DNA from 2 places in the Bradyrhizobium sp. SOJA106 genome. Region 1 is predicted to be linked to the other one. Evidence: riboswitches for the same ligand, from Rfam matches in the RefSeq annotation. Region 1 holds a riboswitch; the other holds the start of a gene.
What was found. A riboswitch is a leader RNA that binds a small molecule or an ion and turns the genes downstream of it on or off. The one in region 1 is predicted to bind cobalamin.

Region 1 (7,960 bases):
TCTCCTCCGGCGACCCCGGCGTGTTCGCGATGGCTTCGGCCGTATTCGAGGCGCTGGAACAGGCGCCGCACTATCAAGCGCTGCCGATCCGCGTGCTGCCCGGCATCACCGCGATGCTGGCGGCGGCCGCGCGCGCCGGCGCGCCGCTCGGCCATGATTTCTGCGCGCTCAATCTCTCCGACAATCTCAAGCCGTGGGCGGTGATCGAGAAACGCTTGCGGCTCGCCGCCGAAGCCGACTTTTCGATCGCGATGTACAATCCGCGCTCAGTGAGCCGGCCAGAGGGATTTGGCCGCGCGCTGGCGGTGCTGAAAGCGGCCGGCTGCGGCGAGCGCCTCGTGATCTTTGCGCGCGCGATCAGTGCTGCTGACGAGAAGATCGAGATCGTGACGTTGAGCGAGGCCCGCCCAGAAATGGCCGACATGCGCACGCTGGTGATCGTCTGCAATTCGCAGACGCGCCGTGTCGGCCGCTGGGTCTACGCACCGAGGCGGTTAGAATGACCGAGCCACTGCATCACCTCGGCCACGCTCTCTACGCAGGGCCTTTCGGGCAGATGTGGCCGGGAGATCATGATCACGGGCAGGCCGAGCCTGCGCGCGGCGTCGATCTTGGCGCGCGCGCCGTCGCCGCCGGAATTGCGGGCGACGATCCAGGCGATGCCGCGCGCCTGCAGCATCTCCAACTCGCCCTCGAGCGTGAAGGGGCCGCGCGACACAATGACATCCGCGGCAAAGGGCAGGGGCGCTTCGGGCGGATCGACGAAGCGCAGCGTGTAGGCATGCTGCGGCTTGCTCGCGAACGGGGCGATGTGCTGGCGGCCGATGGCGAGGAATACGTTTGCCGGCGCGTCGGGCAGCGCGGCGACGGCGGCGTTGATATCGTGAATTTCGATCCAGTTGTCGCCGGGCGCTCTCGTCCAGGACGCGCGTTCGAGCGCTATCAGCGGCGTGCCGGTTTCCGCGCACGCCGCCACCACATTGCGGCTCATCTCGGCCGCGAAGGGATGCGTCGCGTCGATCACATGCGTGATGCCTTCGCTGCGGATATAGTCTGCAAGCCCGCCCACGCCACCAAAGCCGCCGATGCGGGTCGGCAGCGGCTGATCGGCGGGCGCGCGGGTGCGGCCGCCATAGGAATAGACGGCCTCGATCTGCGCGCGCGCGATCTCCGCCACAAGCACGCTCGCATCGGCCGTTCCGCCCAGAATGAGGGCGCGTATCATGACTGATCCTTGGCTGACCATCATCGGTATCGGCGAAGATGGCCTTGCCGGGCTGTCTGAGGCAAGCCGAAAGGCGCTCGCCAAGGCGGAAACCGTTTTTGGCGGCGAGCGTCATCTCGCGCTTGCAGACGTTGGTCACCGCGGCCGCCCCTGGCCGGTGCCGTTCGATGCGGAGATCGTGCTGAAGCGCCGCGGCCGGCCGACGGTGGTGCTCGCCTCGGGCGATCCGTTCTGGCACGGCGCCGGCGCGAGCCTTGCCGAGAAGCTCGATGCTACCGAGTGGATCGCGCATTCTGCACCGTCGACCTTCTCGCTTGCCGCAGCGCGGCTGGGCTGGCGGCTCGAAGCCGTCGCATGCCTCGGCCTCCACGCAGCGCCGTTCGAGCGTCTCGTGCCGCATCTGGCGAATGGTGCGCGGATCCTTTGCCTCGTGCGCGACGGGAAAGCGGCCGGTGATCTCGCTAAGTGGCTCAGCGAGCGCGGTTGGGGCGCCTCGGTGTTCTGGATTCTGGCTGCGCTCGGTGGACCGCGCGAAAGCATTGCGGGATATCGTGCCGACAGCTTTGCGGGCGACCTCGCTGCAAATCTTGTCGCAGTCGCCGTCGAGGCGAGAGGTGGGCATGGTGTTCCCCGCAGCTCCGGCGTTTCGGACGATCTCTTCGTCCATGATGGCCAGATCACCAAGCGGCCGGTGCGCGCACTTGCGCTCTCGGCGCTGGCGCCGCGCCCGGGCGAGCAGCTATGGGACATCGGTTCCGGCTCGGGCTCGATCTCTGTGGAGTGGGCGCTGTGCGGGGGGGCGGCAACCGCTGTCGAAATGCGCGAGGAGCGTGCGGCGAATATTCGCAACAATGCAGTGGCGTTCGGACTCGCGCATCGGATCACCGTTGTCACGGGAAAGGCGCCTGAAGCTCTTGCTGGCCAAGACGTACCGGATGCCGTCTTCATCGGCGGCGGTCTCGATCTCGCGATGTTCGATGCCGTCTGGTCCCGTTTCTCGCCGGGTGCGCGGCTCGTCGCACATTCAGTCACGCTGGAGACGGAAGCGCTGCTCGGCGAGCTGCATCGGCGCCATGGTGGCGAGCTGATGCGGGTCGAGATCGTGCATGCCGCCCCGCTCGGCCGCTATCGCTCCTGGGAGGCAGCGCGCCCTGTGGTGCAGTGGAGTGTGGTCCGATGAAGGTCGCGGGACTTGGCTTCAAACGCGATGTGACGCTGGCTTCGCTGCGCGAAGCGCTGCTGGCTGCCGGCGGTGCGGAAGGGCTTGTGGCGTTGGCGACCGTCAGCGACAAGGCCGACAGCGACGCGCTGAAGCAACTCGCACGTGAATGCGGTGTGTCGATCAGGGCCGTTCCGGCCGCGACACTGGCCGGCATCGACACGCCCACGCAATCGACGCTTGTCGCGCAGAAGTTCGGCACCGGATCCGTGGCCGAGGCCGCGGCGCTCGCGGTCGCCGGTCCACGCGCGCGGTTGATTGCAACACGGGTTGTCTCGCAGGATCGCACCGCGACCGCTGCGATCGCGGAAGGAGACAGCGCATGACGGTGCATTTCATCGGCGCCGGGCCGGGCGCGCCCGATCTGCTGACGCTGCGCGGCCGCGACCTGATCGCGGCCTGTCCGGTTTGCCTCTATGCCGGCTCGCTGGTGGCGGAGGGCCTGCTGGCGCATTGCCCGCCGGGGGCGCGGATCGTCAACACCGCGCCGTTGTCGCTCGACGAGATCATCTTCGAGATCGCCGCCGCGCATGCGGCAGGCCACGACGTCGCCCGGCTGCATTCCGGCGATCTCTCGATCTGGTCGGCGATGGGCGAGCAGCTCCGCCGCCTGCGCGCGCTCGGCATTCCCTTCACCGTCACGCCGGGCGTTCCGTCGTTCTCGGCGGCGGCTGCCGCCCTGGAAGCCGAGCTGACGCTGCCCGGCCTTGCCCAAACGGTGGTGCTGACGCGCACGCCCGGCCGGGCCAGTACGATGCCTAAGGACGAGAAGCTCGCTGCCTTCGCCGCCACCGGCGCGGTGCTTGCTATCCACCTGTCGATCCATCTGCTCGACAAGGTCGTCGCCGAGCTGACGCCGTATTACGGCGCAGACTGCCCGGTCGCGATCGTCTGGCGTGCGAGCTGGCCGGACCAGCGCATCGTCCGCGCGACGCTTGCGACGCTCGATGCTGCCGTGGGTGCCGAGATGGAGCGCACAGCACTGATCCTCGTCGGCAAGACGCTTGGCGCGGCGGATTTTGACGAGAGCCGCCTTTACGCCGTCGATTACGATCGCCGCTATCGACCCGTCGGCGCCGAGCCGCGCTTTCCGGAGGCATCGTGATGGCTGCTGGCCTCGTCATCTCCGCGCCGGCCTCCGGCGTCGGCAAGACCACGTTGACGCTGGCGCTCGCGCGCGCCTGGCGCCAGCGCGACTTGAACGTGCAGTGCTTCAAGAGTGGGCCTGACTATATCGATCCCGCCTTTCATGCCGCCGCGACGGGACGCGCCTCCGTCAATGTCGATAGCTGGGCGATGGATCGCGCGGACATCGCGCATCTCGTCAGCCGCGGCGCGGATGCGGATGTGGTGCTCGCCGAGGGCTCGATGGGTCTGTTCGACGGCGTCGCCGCGCGCGGCGTCTCGGGTACCGGTGCTACCGCCGATATCGCGGAGATGCTGGGCTGGCCGGTGGTGCTGGTGATCGACCCTTCCGGGCAGGCGCAGACCGCGGCGGCGATCGCGGCCGGCCTGCGCGACTATCGCGCCGGCGTGAGCCTTGCGGGCGTCGTGCTCAATCGTGTCGCCAGCTCGCGCCATGAAGACCTCGTGCGCCGTGCGCTCAACGACGCCGGCATCGCCGTTTTCGGCGCGCTGCCGCGCCATGCCGAGATCAGCCTGCCGAAGCGGCATCTTGGCCTCGTGCAAGCCGAGGAGCAGGCTGAGATCGGCAAGCTGATTGACGAAGCCGCGCGCTTCGTCGCCGAGCATGTCGATCTCGATGCGGTGCTGCGCGCGGCCGCCGTCTGGTCGCCGCAAGCTGTGTCGAACGGCCTCAACGTGACGCCCCCCGGGCAGCGCATCGCGCTGGCGCGCGATGCGGCGTTCTCCTTCGTCTATCCGCACATGCTGGAGGCCTGGCGCGCGGCCGGCGCGGAGATCTCGACGTTCTCACCACTCGCCGATGAAGGACCTAATGACAGTGCCGACGTGTGCTGGCTGCCCGGCGGCTATCCCGAGCTTCATGCCGGCAAGATCGCGGCCAATGCAAGCTTTCGTAGCGGCTTGCGCGCCTTCGCCGAGACGCGACCGGTGCACGGCGAATGCGGAGGCTACATGGTGCTCGGGACTGCTTTGACAGATGCCGACGGTGTGCGCCACGAGATGACGGGCCTGCTTGGCCTCGAGACGAGCTTTGCCAAGCGCCGCATGCATCTCGGCTATCGTCTCGCCGCGCTGGCAGCGCCGATGCCGGGGCATCGGGCGGGCGCGCGCCTGCGCGGCCACGAATTCCACTATTCGACCATCCTTGCGCAGCCTGACACGCCTTTGGCCGTCGTGCATGATGCGACCGGCGCGGTGATCACCGAGACCGGCTCGCGGCGGGGACAGGCGACCGGGACGTTCTTTCATCTGATCGCGGAGGACCGGTGAGCGGTTTTGTCTCCTTCGTCTCTGCCGGCCCCGGCGATCCCGAGCTCCTCACCGTGAAGGGCGCCGCGCGGCTGCGCGAGGCCGACGTCGTGCTCTATGACGACCTTGCCTCCGGCGCGATCCTCGACCTGGCGCGGCCCGGCGCCAATCTCGTCGCGGTGGGAAAGCGGGCAGGGCGGCCTTCGACCAGGCAGCACCACGTCAACCGCCTCCTGGTCGACTACGCCGCAACCGGCGCGCGCGTGGTGCGGCTGAAGTCCGGCGATGCCGGCATTTTCGGCCGGCTCGAGGAGGAGCTGGAGACGCTGCGCGAAGCCGGCATCGGCTACGAGATCGTTCCCGGCGTCACCTCGGCCTGCGTCGCCGCCGCCCAAGCCGGCATTCCCCTGACCCGACGCCATACCTCGCGCCGGGTGCAGTTCGTCACCGGGGCCGACGTCACCGGCGAGCTGCCCCAAAACCTCAACTGGGCGGCGCTGGCCGACCCCGAAGCGACGACCGTGGTCTATATGGGCCGGCGCACCTTTCCGGATCTTGCCGCAAAATTGATCGCGCACGGGCTCGCTCCAACCACCCCGGCGCTGTTCGCCGAATCGCTTGGCCGCGCCGACGAACGGCTGGTTCGCACCACGATTGCGGAGCTTGCCGAGCAGCTTGCGCGGGGCGGGGCGGCCTCGACGGCGGCCGTCATCCTGTTTGGCGCGCTGGCGGGGGATTATCCGTCATGATGGCCCGGGCTGCCTTCCACCCTTGACGCCCGGCTGGCGAAAGGGGCACACAGGAGAGGCATGGTGCTCCATGCGGCGCAAAGCGCCGGAGCATAATCGGGAATGGGGATGGGCGGACCCAGTTGCGGCGCCCAAAACCCCAGCCGCCCCCGCGACTGTAAGCGGTGAGGGGCTCCGATCAGCCACTGGGCCGTAAGGTCCGGGAAGGCCGGAGAACCCCAGTGAACCGCGAGCCAGGAGACCGGCCGTGCATGTTTTGAGGCCAAGGCCGTCGGGTGTGACGGCAGGAAGGAACTGAGCCATGCATATCGAACCCGGCATCGTGACGGGCGCCAAGCTCGTATTGAGTTACGCAACCGGCATCGCCGCAGGCGGCGTTGCCTTGAAGCTCGCGGCCGAGACCGTACGCGAGCAGGGCATCACATCGTTCGCGGTGCGCACGCTCGCCACCACCGGCCTCGTCTTCACCTTCTTCGAGATCCTGCCGCACTTCCCGGTCGGCGTCTCCGAGGTGCACTTCATTCTCGGCTCGACGCTGTTCCTGCTGTTTGGCGCTGCGCCCGCGGCCTTCGGCCTCGCGTTCGGCCTCTTGCTCCAGGGCGTGTTCTTCGAGCCCGCCGACCTGCCGCAATACGGCATGAACGTCACCACGCTGCTGGTGCCGCTGTTCGGAATCCAGGCGATCGCCGCGCGGATCATCTCGCGCAACACGGCCTATGTTGATCTCAGGTATCGCCAGGCGCTGGCGCTCTCGACGACCTATCAGGCCGGCGTGATCGCCTGGGTGGCGTTCTGGGCGCTCTATGGCTCCGGCTTTGCCATGAGCAACCTCGCCAACATCGCGACGTTCGCGGCCTCCTATGCGCTCGTCATCGTGATCGAGCCGCTCGCCGATCTTGCGGTGCTGGCGCTGGCGAAGTCGCTGCGCGGCGTCACCGCGCCCGGCCTCGTCACCCCGCGCCTGCACAACGCGGCCTAGGAGACAAGGGGCGGCCGCTAACGCCGCCCCTCGCGCTCGCGATGCTCACGCTCTCTCTGATAGGCATCGGTTGCGGCGATCCCGCTCAGCTCACGCGCGCTGCGATCACTGCCATCAACGCGGCCGATCTCGTCCTGATCCCGCGCAAGGGGAGCGCGAAATCCGATCTCGCCGATCTCAGGCGCACGATCTGCGCGGATGTGCTCACGAGCGACAAGACCCGCATCGCCGAGTTCGATCTTCCCGTTCGCGATGCGGGTGAAGCCGACTACCGCAAGGGCGTGGACGATTGGCACGATGCCGTCGCCGCAACGTGGTCGCAGGCGATCGCAGATCATCTTGGCGGCAAGGGCAAGGTTGCGCTGCTGATTTGGGGCGATCCCTCGCTCTATGATTCCTCGCTGCGCATTGCGCGTCGACTCAATCCCTTGCCCGAGATCGAGGTCGTGCCGGGCATCACCTCGATCCAGGCGTTGTGCGCGGCGCATGCATTGCCGCTCAACGACATCGGCGAGCCTTTCCTTGTGACGACGGGACGCCGCCTGCGCGAAGGCGGCTGGCCGCAGGGCGTCGATACCGTGGTAGCGATGCTCGATGGCGGCACCGCATTCCAGTCGCTCGATCCGGCGGGGCTTCACATCTATTGGGGCGCCTATCTCGGCATGCCCGATCAGCTCATCCTATCCGGCGCACTGGTCGAGGTTGGACCGCGCATCGTCGCCGCGCGGCAGGAAGCGCGCGAACGGCATGGCTGGATCATGGACAGCTACATTCTCAAGCGCGGGCGTTAGCGAGGCAGCATGCTCCCCGAATGGGTCTACCAAAAGTGCCCCGACATCTCGACGGTCCATCGCGAGGCGGCGATTGCGCGGCAGGCGCAGCTAACGAAACCGACCGGCGCGCTCGGCCGGCTCGAGCAGCTCGCGATCGAGCTTGCCGGCCTGCAAGCGACTGAGCAGCCGCGCGCGGCTCGCGTGCCGGTCACCGTTTTTGCCGGCGATCACGGCATCGTCGCGCAGGGCGTCTCGGCCTATCCGCAAGCCGTGACCATCGCCATGATGGCGAATTTCGCCTCCGGCGGCGCGGCGATTTCGGTGCTGGCTCGCGAACTGGGTTCGAGCCTGGAAGTCGTCGACGCGGGCACGCTCGCGCAGGAGGCGATGACAGGCGTCGTCACCGACAAGCCACGCAGCGGTACGCGCGATTTCAGCATCGAAGCTGCGCTCACGCCTGAGGAACTGGCCTTCGCGTTTGAAGCTGGCCAGCGCGCGGTCGCGCGCGCGGCGGCCACCGAGCCCGATCTCCTGATCTTCGGCGAGATGGGCATCGGCAACACCACGACGTCGGCGGCGATCGCCGCCAGCCTGCTCGGCACCAGCGCCGAGGAGATCGCC
Region 2 (7,960 bases), 1.2 Mb from region 1:
CTTCCTGCCGCGAAATCCTCACCAAATGCCTCGAATTGCATCCGGGTCGGATTTCGGGATTCGGCTCCCGCATATTCCTGCATTCAAGAAGCATCAACGCAAAGACGATGAATTCATTCCGCTCGACAGTGTCGAGGGCTACCTCCAATTCGAAAGGATCACGGAATCCTTGGTTGATGCTGGATACATATGCGTCGGCGTCGCTCACTTTGCCCTGCCACTCGAAAGTCTTGCCGGAGGGCCCGGCATCAAACAGGCTAAGTGCAACTTCCAGGGCTACACTGACGGGCCCATTATTGGGCTCGGCGCCATCGCGATCGAGCGCATCCAACAAGGGCTTGTCGGAAAGCCATCTCAGCGAAGGACTACCTAGCTCGCATCGCCGAGGATCGGCTCGCCACCGCGAAGGGCTGTTTGCTGAGGCAGGAGCATCGTTGCTGCGCCGAAACCATCGGTCGACTCATGTGCGACATGGCAGTCGATCTCTCCTAGGCATTCAGCTTTGCTCCTCCCAGAGTTTCACCCGGCCCGCTAAGCGGCGCCGGTTTTTTTGTGTTCCCAATGGTCCATCGATCATGGAGAGCGCAAAATGACCGCAAGAGGATCAACTTTGCCGAGAACAGACCCAATCCCTGATCACCGGCCCGGCGGATCGAATGCAGCGCGCAGCTCGCGGGCGGCAGCGACCATGTTCGTTAGCGCCGGCCGAACCTCCTCCCATTTGCGCGTCTTCAGGCCGCAGTCCGGATTGACCCAGAGTTGCGAATCCTGCAGCCGGGTCCGAGCCAACGCCAGCAGCTCTTTCATTTCGCCCGTTTCAGGAACGCGTGGAGAGTGGATGTCGTACACGCCCGGCCCGATCTGATTTGGGTATTCGTAGTTCCTAAACGCGTCGAGTAGCTCCATTTTTGAGCGCGACGTCTCGATCGAGATTACATCCGCGTCCATAGCAGCGATTGCACCGATGATGTCGTTGAACTCCGAGTAACACATATGTGTATGGATTTGCGTTTTATCAGCGACGCCCGATGAGCAGATGCGGAAGCAATCCACGGCCCAATCGAGATAAGCCGTCCACTCCGATCGACGCAACGGCAATCCTTCTCGAAGTGCAGCTTCGTCGATCTGGATCATGGTCGCACCAGCATTCTCGAGATCGCGGACTTCGTCTCGGATCGCGAGCGCAATCTGGCGGCAGGCCTCGCTTCTGGGAATATCATCGCGAACAAAGGACCAGTTCAAGATCGTCACCGGTCCGGTCAACATCGCCTTCATCGGCTTCTTTGTTAATGATTGCGCGTAGCGCCACCAGTCCACGGTGATAGGCTTCGACCGCACTACATCGCCAAACAGGATCGGTGGCCTGACACAGCGCGAGCCGTAGGACTGCACCCATCCGTTCTTGGTAAATGCGAAGCCGGCAAGTTGCTCGCCGAAGTACTGGACCATGTCATTGCGTTCGAACTCGCCGTGCACGAGGACGTCGAGACCGATGTCCTCCTGCCAACGTACGGCGCGCGCAGTCTCCTCCTTGAGGAACCTGTCGTATTGCTCGTCACTCATCGCGCCCCGCGCATGGGCCGCACGCGCATTCCGAACCTCTATGGTCTGTGGGAACGATCCGATCGTCGTGGTAGGAAAAGCCGGCAGTCCAAAACGATTGCTTTGGATCTCGGCACGACGGGCAAATGGGCTCGCGCGCCGACGCATGGTCTGATCGATCGCTTTCATCCGGACAGCGACATTAGCATCACGGATTTTCGGCGAAGTCCGCCGGTCAGTCGCGGCACATTCCGACTCGGCAAGAGCTTGCGCGACATTCTGGTCGCCTGCGAGTGCCCGCGCCAGGATAGTAAGCTCTCGCATCTTCTGGACCGCAAAAGCAAGCCAGCTCTTGACGTCGGAAGCGAGCCCGGTCTCGAGTCCAACATCGACCGGCACATGAAGCAGCGAGCAGGATGGCGCCATCTGTACACGATCTTTGCCGAGCTTCGCAATCGCGGGTTCGAGCCGCTGGCGCAGCGAGGACAAATTCGACCGCCATACATTCCGGCCGTCGACGACACCGAGCGACATGACGAGATCACGTCGGCCGCCAGCTATGATCTGATTTAACAACTGTGGCGCTCGAACCAGATCGAGATGCAGTCCTGCAACCGGCAGGCTCAAGGCGGTATCCAGATTGTCGCCGAGGTCGCCGAAATAGCTGGCAACCATGATCTTGATGGCCGGGCCCTCCTTGGCGAGCCGGTCATAGGCATGCCGCAAAGATTTTCGCGCCCCCTCATCCAGATCAAGAACCAGGCAGGGCTCGTCGAACTGAACCCACTTTGCCCCACGTTTCGCCAATTCCTGCAGAACCTCGATATAGACCGGTATCAGTTCATCTAGTAGTGAGAGTGGCTGGAATGCAGGATCGGGACTCTTGCCGAGCTTTAGGAATGTGACCGGCCCGATCAGGACAGGACGGGTCTGAAAGCCAAGGGCCTTGGCCTCTTCATACTCCTCGATCGGCTTGCGAGAGCATAGCCTGAAAGTCTGTCCTCTGCGAAACTCGGGGACCATGTAGTGGTAGTTAGTATCGAACCACTTGGTCATCTCCTGCGCGGGTGCGCCAAATGCGCGCGGTCCGTGACCGCAACTCGCATCCTGATCGTCGCATTGTGATCCGCGGGCCATGGCGAAGTACGTCTTCAGCGAAACGGATTCGGCTTTTGAGGCGTAGTTCTCCGGGATGGCGCCAACCATGACACTTGTGTCGAGCACCTGGTCATACAGCGAGAAATCGTTCGATGGAATGACCGTGACGCCGATAGATTTCTGACGAGCCCAGTTCGCGGCACGCAGGCCAGCTGCGTCCTCGAGCAACTGCTGTTCGCTGCTTTTTCCGGCCCAGTAGCTTTCTAGAGCGAGTTTGAGCTCGCGCCTTGGACCGATGCGTGGCGTTCCGAGCGTGGCAACGGGAAGGGAGAGAAGAGACATAGCGTTAACCCCGTGTTGGGGGCAGAAGGCCATGGCGGACGCAGGCAGGGGAAGTCGCGCAGTGCGACGGCTGCTTGGCGCACCACCGGGACACCCCGCCCGTGGACGAATATAATGTCGGGGCAGGTCTCCTGGCTCGCGGGTCATCGCTGCTGTCCGGCCTTCCCGAAGCCGCGCAGGCTTCAGTGACATCGTTGGACAGCGGCTCGCCACTCACAGTTGCGGGGGCAGCGCCGGCATCTTCACCGGCTTCCCTCTTAGCTCCGGATCAAGTGCGACCGGAGAACCTCGACGACTTGGATTATCGAGAAGACAGGTCTTCCGTCAACCTCTCAGATCGTGTCTCAAGCTGGTGCTGCGACATCCGCTACGCGAATGACCTCGCATCTTGACGCGTTGAGCCGACGTAGAAGCGCTTTAAAGTCAGCAATATCGGAATGACGATCGCAGCTGCCTGCGGGCCGCACGCCAGATCGGTGGAAGGGACAAATGCGGCTTGCCCGGTCGGGACTGCTGCCTCGAGCAGAACGCATCTCCGGCTTCTCAGCGGTTCTTTGAGCAAGTCCACCATCCAGCCACCTTCTCGGCCAACAGGATCCGTGTTGAATAGGCCCAAGCTGGCGAGGCCAGCAACATACCCGGCCAGCACGTTGATGTGCGGTTCAGCAAGACTCCAAATGTTCGGCGGTGAAGATCGGTTTCGCCTCGTCGCCATCGAGTGCAAAGCGCTCCTAAGCGAGGCTATTCTCGAAGCGCCGCATGTCGCGATAGGAGCGGCACACGCACCATGGCCGATGGCCGCAGATGGCCAAACGCGTGGCAGAGATCGAAAGCTACGTTCTGGCAACGATGCCGAACCAAACGGTTCAATAGCGGCAAACAATTCTCATCGGGAGCTTGGTACCGAGGTGTTCCGCTGCGCCATCGAACGATCCGGTGCGGGACCAGGATGCATAAGCCGGGCTGGATAGCGCTGAACGGAAACATCGAGACATTGACCAGTCGGAAAGTCGACAAAGAGGACACAAAAGCGGTGCGAATTGCCGTGTATTACCTGGCACGAAGAATGCAAGTCTTCGGGATGCCCAGTCTCCTCCTGCTGGGCATGTCCAGCACAGCAACTTGACTGCTGTCGCCGGCAGCGAAGTTAGCGGCGCGTGACATAGAGGGGAGCGCCTGCTCGCACGGGACACCATCGGTCTCCCCGTCGCGTCGCCGCTAACTTCTTGTGCTCGCGCATAACAAGTTGAAGGTTGCCCGCTTTGGAATGACGTGTGGATGACACCACATAGGCCGGCAGTTATGAGAACAGTGTCTAGAAGACGCGCGTTATGGTTTTGTCTCGGTCGCCTCCTGATCTGCCTGGCCGGGCTGGCTGCGACGAGCAACAGTGTTCGCGCCATCGAGAGCCCCCATATCGAAAGATTCAAGTCAACGTGGCGAGCGCAAGACGGTGAGACAATAGAACAAATTATCTCCAACGTCTCGAAGGTTGCACAGTTCGTCCCTCGAATGTGGGGCGTCGCTGAACTTGACGAAAACGACTATGTTTTCGTTTTGTGGACCAGACACCCTGACGATATATTAGAGGAACCGTACTTTATCACCTGGAGGATCGCGCTCGACGGTACGTTTCAACTTGCGTCGACCTATGCAAAGCCGATCGAATTGGGCTGGCACGCCCTAGCACTCTCGTTGATCGCCACTGAAGTGAAGGAGAGTGAAAGGGACGCAAATCTTGGCTTTCTGCATGAGCCGAGCAACTTCAACTTTGTGACGACCACGCAAGGCCGCCTCGGCGATCTTCTGCGGCAGGGCCGCTGCACTATCGTTGAACCTGTTGAAGTGGACTACTTGCCGAACCAGAAGGACAAGCCGACCGAGAAGGGTGATCTGTGGCGCGTTTTGCTTTTGGTGAACTGTGATATCCCAGGACCCCGTTTTTTTACACACAACGGTGTCATCACTTTCGAGAAGAGCGAAGGGCAAGATTGGGAGCCGAAATCCCCTTTTGCCAAGCGTATCGCGGCCTTTCCTCCCGGCTCTTGGTTCGCTGGCATGGAGCCAAAGGAACGGCGAGAGTTGGAGGGGAGCGAAAGCCCTCGGTAAAATGGTCGCGCAGAGCAAGATCGCGCCGCAGCTCCTTTACCGCCGATCCCCTCAGAGCAACTGCAAGACATATCAGCCCTAAAATGTCGGTGTTTACACCTTCAACAATCGCGAGCCTTCCCGTACCCTTCAGCCCGTCAGCAAAAGTCAGGCAGCAGGATTACCTCCGGACACTTTCTGCGACGAATCGAGCTCAGCGGCGCATGCCAGTTGGCGAGATTTTGCTCCCAGCGCACGCGACGCAGAGAGAACACCGATCTGCGAGGGAACCAGCTCTCCATGCACTCTTCAAGGGACCGGGCCTGGAGATGCCTCGGCCGGACCCCATGATGAATTTTGCTGAATGACGCACAGAACTATCGCGCGACTGACTCGCGAGCATGCCGAGGCCGAGCCGGCACGATCGAGTGCTGCGACCAACCCATTAAGAGGGTAATGGGGCATTGTCGGCATACCCCTGAACACCGGCCGTTGTCCGAGGGCCCTGGCGACGACCCCCGGAGCCGTGCGCGAGGCCTCGAGGAACGACTGAGCCGGTCCTAAATTTCCTCGCGCGCATTCGTCTGCGCGTCATAGATCCGGATTTGAAGCATGGGAAAACGCTTCTTTAGTTCTGCTCCGCCTGCCCTGGCGCCGTCTCTGGTTGCGAATTCGGCTCTGAGTCGGCCATCCACTTCAAGCGCGTAAGAAGAGACCGGCAATTCCCGTGGGGCTGCAGCCATTTGATTCCCATTGTGTAGTGAGGTCGTTGAGAATGAATTTGTAGCTTGAGTCGGCTAAACCGCACCAGAGCGACCTGCCCAAGTGCCGCAATGGCGGAACCATGTTATGGATGGACGCCTCGCACCGAATGGCATCAGGATGGCACTCGCGACCGTCCGAACACGCGGGCGGCTTACCCCTCGTCCGGTGCGTATAAGACGAAGCCACGGAGGTTGCCGTTTGAGATTTTCTGGCGCAAACGCGCGCCCTCATACCGGGCTTGCTGGGTCAATCTCCACATGTGATCGCGGTGAAGCGCACTATGAGAGAGCGGCCGCCAGTCGCGCCGCCTGGGTCATGACAATCGGGTTCTCCTACGAACGGGGCGGCAGCACCACGAACGGTCATGGTGCAGCGCAGAGGTGCGAAAAGCCACAATGCGATGGGCATAAAGGCCTGGCTCTCCAAAAGAGGGCTCGGGGTTGGCGGTTTGCGCAAGCGATACCGGTTCATTTACGCAGCGAGCGTTGAGCTGAACTCCGTGGCGCCTTTCCAGTTTTCAGAGGAAGCGAGACCAGATTTCCTTCGAACATCAATCTTCTCCTGACAAGAATTTACAGCGAAATGTCGTCCCCTCGCTGAAACCGTCGGCAGCCTTCTGTCTGGCGATGCAGGTTGGCACAAAGCATAACCAGGTTGCTCGTCCCCGCCTGACTTGCACTCGACGTCGAGATTCACAGGCGACTTCTTCTCCTTCAAACGCGTGAGAAGACAGCGTTCGAGGCTTGGCCTTTCTCCCGCATACCAAGTTCGCGGCCAAGTGATCGGATCTCCTCCTCAGGTCGAGAGGGTGCAGCACGAGCCCGGTGAGAGAGATCGACGAGGCTAAGGATACCGCGACATGCACACCGGAAGAAATCGCTTGAACCTCACGCAGCGTCAGGTCGTAGCTTGGAAATGAAGGCCACGCTTTCATAGACCAAGCGTCGAAAGATGCGGCCGACTAACGGACAGACGTTTAAGCAGTCGAATGCGGCGGCGCCGAATCGTGCGTAAACATGGATCAAGAGCGAGAGGTTATTGTCGGGATGAAACACCGCGTAATGATGGTCGCAGTGTTCGCTGTCATCACATCTCCGGTCTGCGCGGCGAAGCTCAGCGGTCCTGCGCGCATCCTCGACGGCAATACGATCGAGATCGAGCGATCCAAACTTCGGCTCTCAGGCATCGAAGCTCCCGAAACTGACCAGATTTGCCTCGACGCCCACGGTCGGAAATGGGCTTGCGGCATAGCTGCTCGCGACGAGCTGATCAAGCATTCGAACGGACGAACGTGGGATTGTCATACCACGGGAGGTGATGAATACGGCAGGTCACGCGGCAGTTGCTTCATAGAAGGCGAGAACGTGAACGCCTGGATGGTACGCTCCGGTTGGGCACTCTCGTCGGGTCCATACGTCATCTATGAAGTTGTGGCGAGCAAAACCTGTGCTGGGCTGTGGTCGGGGGCCTTCATCGCCCCCTGGGACTGGCGTCGCCGCAATAAGGGGACGGTCATCATCGGCGCGAGCTCGGTTCCCGTCGACGCTCAGGCACTCCTGCTCGGATCGGCGCTGCTATCGGACCCGCCCTCGTCCGAGTGTGTGATAAAAGGCACTGTGGGCCGCAATGGCGAGCGCATTTATCACCTGCCCGGGCAACTCAGTTACGAACAAATCGACATGACCAAACCCGGTGAACGCTGGCTCTGCAGCGAAGCGGAAGCCGAAGCCACCGGGTGGCGTAAAGCCGCGCGATGAGGTGAGATGCATGAAGGCAGACCATTCTCCGACCTATCTGACCAAGATGGCGCCTTCGCGCCGCTCGCTGTTGCTGTTCGCTGTTTCGGCGGTTTGCCTACGGGTTGGCAACAACATTGTCGATGCAAAGCAAGCAAAAGCGCCGCCCAAGCCAAATAACCTGATCTCGCCCGAGGCTGCCCTGAAGCGGCTCATGGAAGGGAACGATCGCTATGTCCGGGGCGGATCACGACACGACGACTTCAAGCGCGAGCGTCAGGTTTTGGTGGATGGGCAAAATCCATATGCCGCGGTTCTGAGCTGCGCCGATTCTCGCGTGGCGCCTGAACTTGTCTTCGGCAGCGGACTTGGTGATCTATTTGTCTGCC

Region 2: linked by a shared signal. The riboswitch ahead of metE (5-methyltetrahydropteroyltriglutamate--homocysteine S-methyltransferase) and the one ahead of AC5V87_RS14480 (energy-coupling factor ABC transporter permease) in region 1 are both predicted to bind cobalamin.

Annotation. Positions count from the first base shown of each region.
Region 1 covers NZ_CM182549.1:3,228,096-3,236,055, forward strand. The annotation lists gene cobJ (precorrin-3B C(17)-methyltransferase) at 1-503, shown strand, start outside; gene AC5V87_RS14450 (cobalt-precorrin-6A reductase) at 479-1,225, opposite strand; gene cbiE (precorrin-6y C5,15-methyltransferase (decarboxylating) subunit CbiE) at 1,224-2,405, shown strand; gene AC5V87_RS14460 (cobalamin biosynthesis protein) at 2,402-2,770, shown strand; gene cobM (precorrin-4 C(11)-methyltransferase) at 2,767-3,549, shown strand; gene AC5V87_RS14470 (cobyrinic acid a,c-diamide synthase CobB) at 3,549-4,859, shown strand; gene cobA (uroporphyrinogen-III C-methyltransferase) at 4,856-5,587, shown strand; cobalamin riboswitch at 5,632-5,851, shown strand; gene AC5V87_RS14480 (energy-coupling factor ABC transporter permease) at 5,889-6,566, shown strand; gene cobF (precorrin-6A synthase (deacetylating)) at 6,608-7,357, shown strand; gene cobT (nicotinate-nucleotide--dimethylbenzimidazole phosphoribosyltransferase) at 7,367-7,960, shown strand, end outside.
Region 2 covers NZ_CM182549.1:2,009,357-2,017,316, reverse strand. The annotation lists gene AC5V87_RS08960 (hypothetical protein) at 1-334, opposite strand, end outside; gene metE (5-methyltetrahydropteroyltriglutamate--homocysteine S-methyltransferase) at 637-2,982, opposite strand; cobalamin riboswitch at 3,087-3,288, opposite strand; gene AC5V87_RS08950 (nodulate formation efficiency C protein) at 4,285-5,091, shown strand; gene AC5V87_RS08945 (thermonuclease family protein) at 6,897-7,592, shown strand; gene AC5V87_RS08940 (carbonic anhydrase) at 7,603-7,960, shown strand, end outside.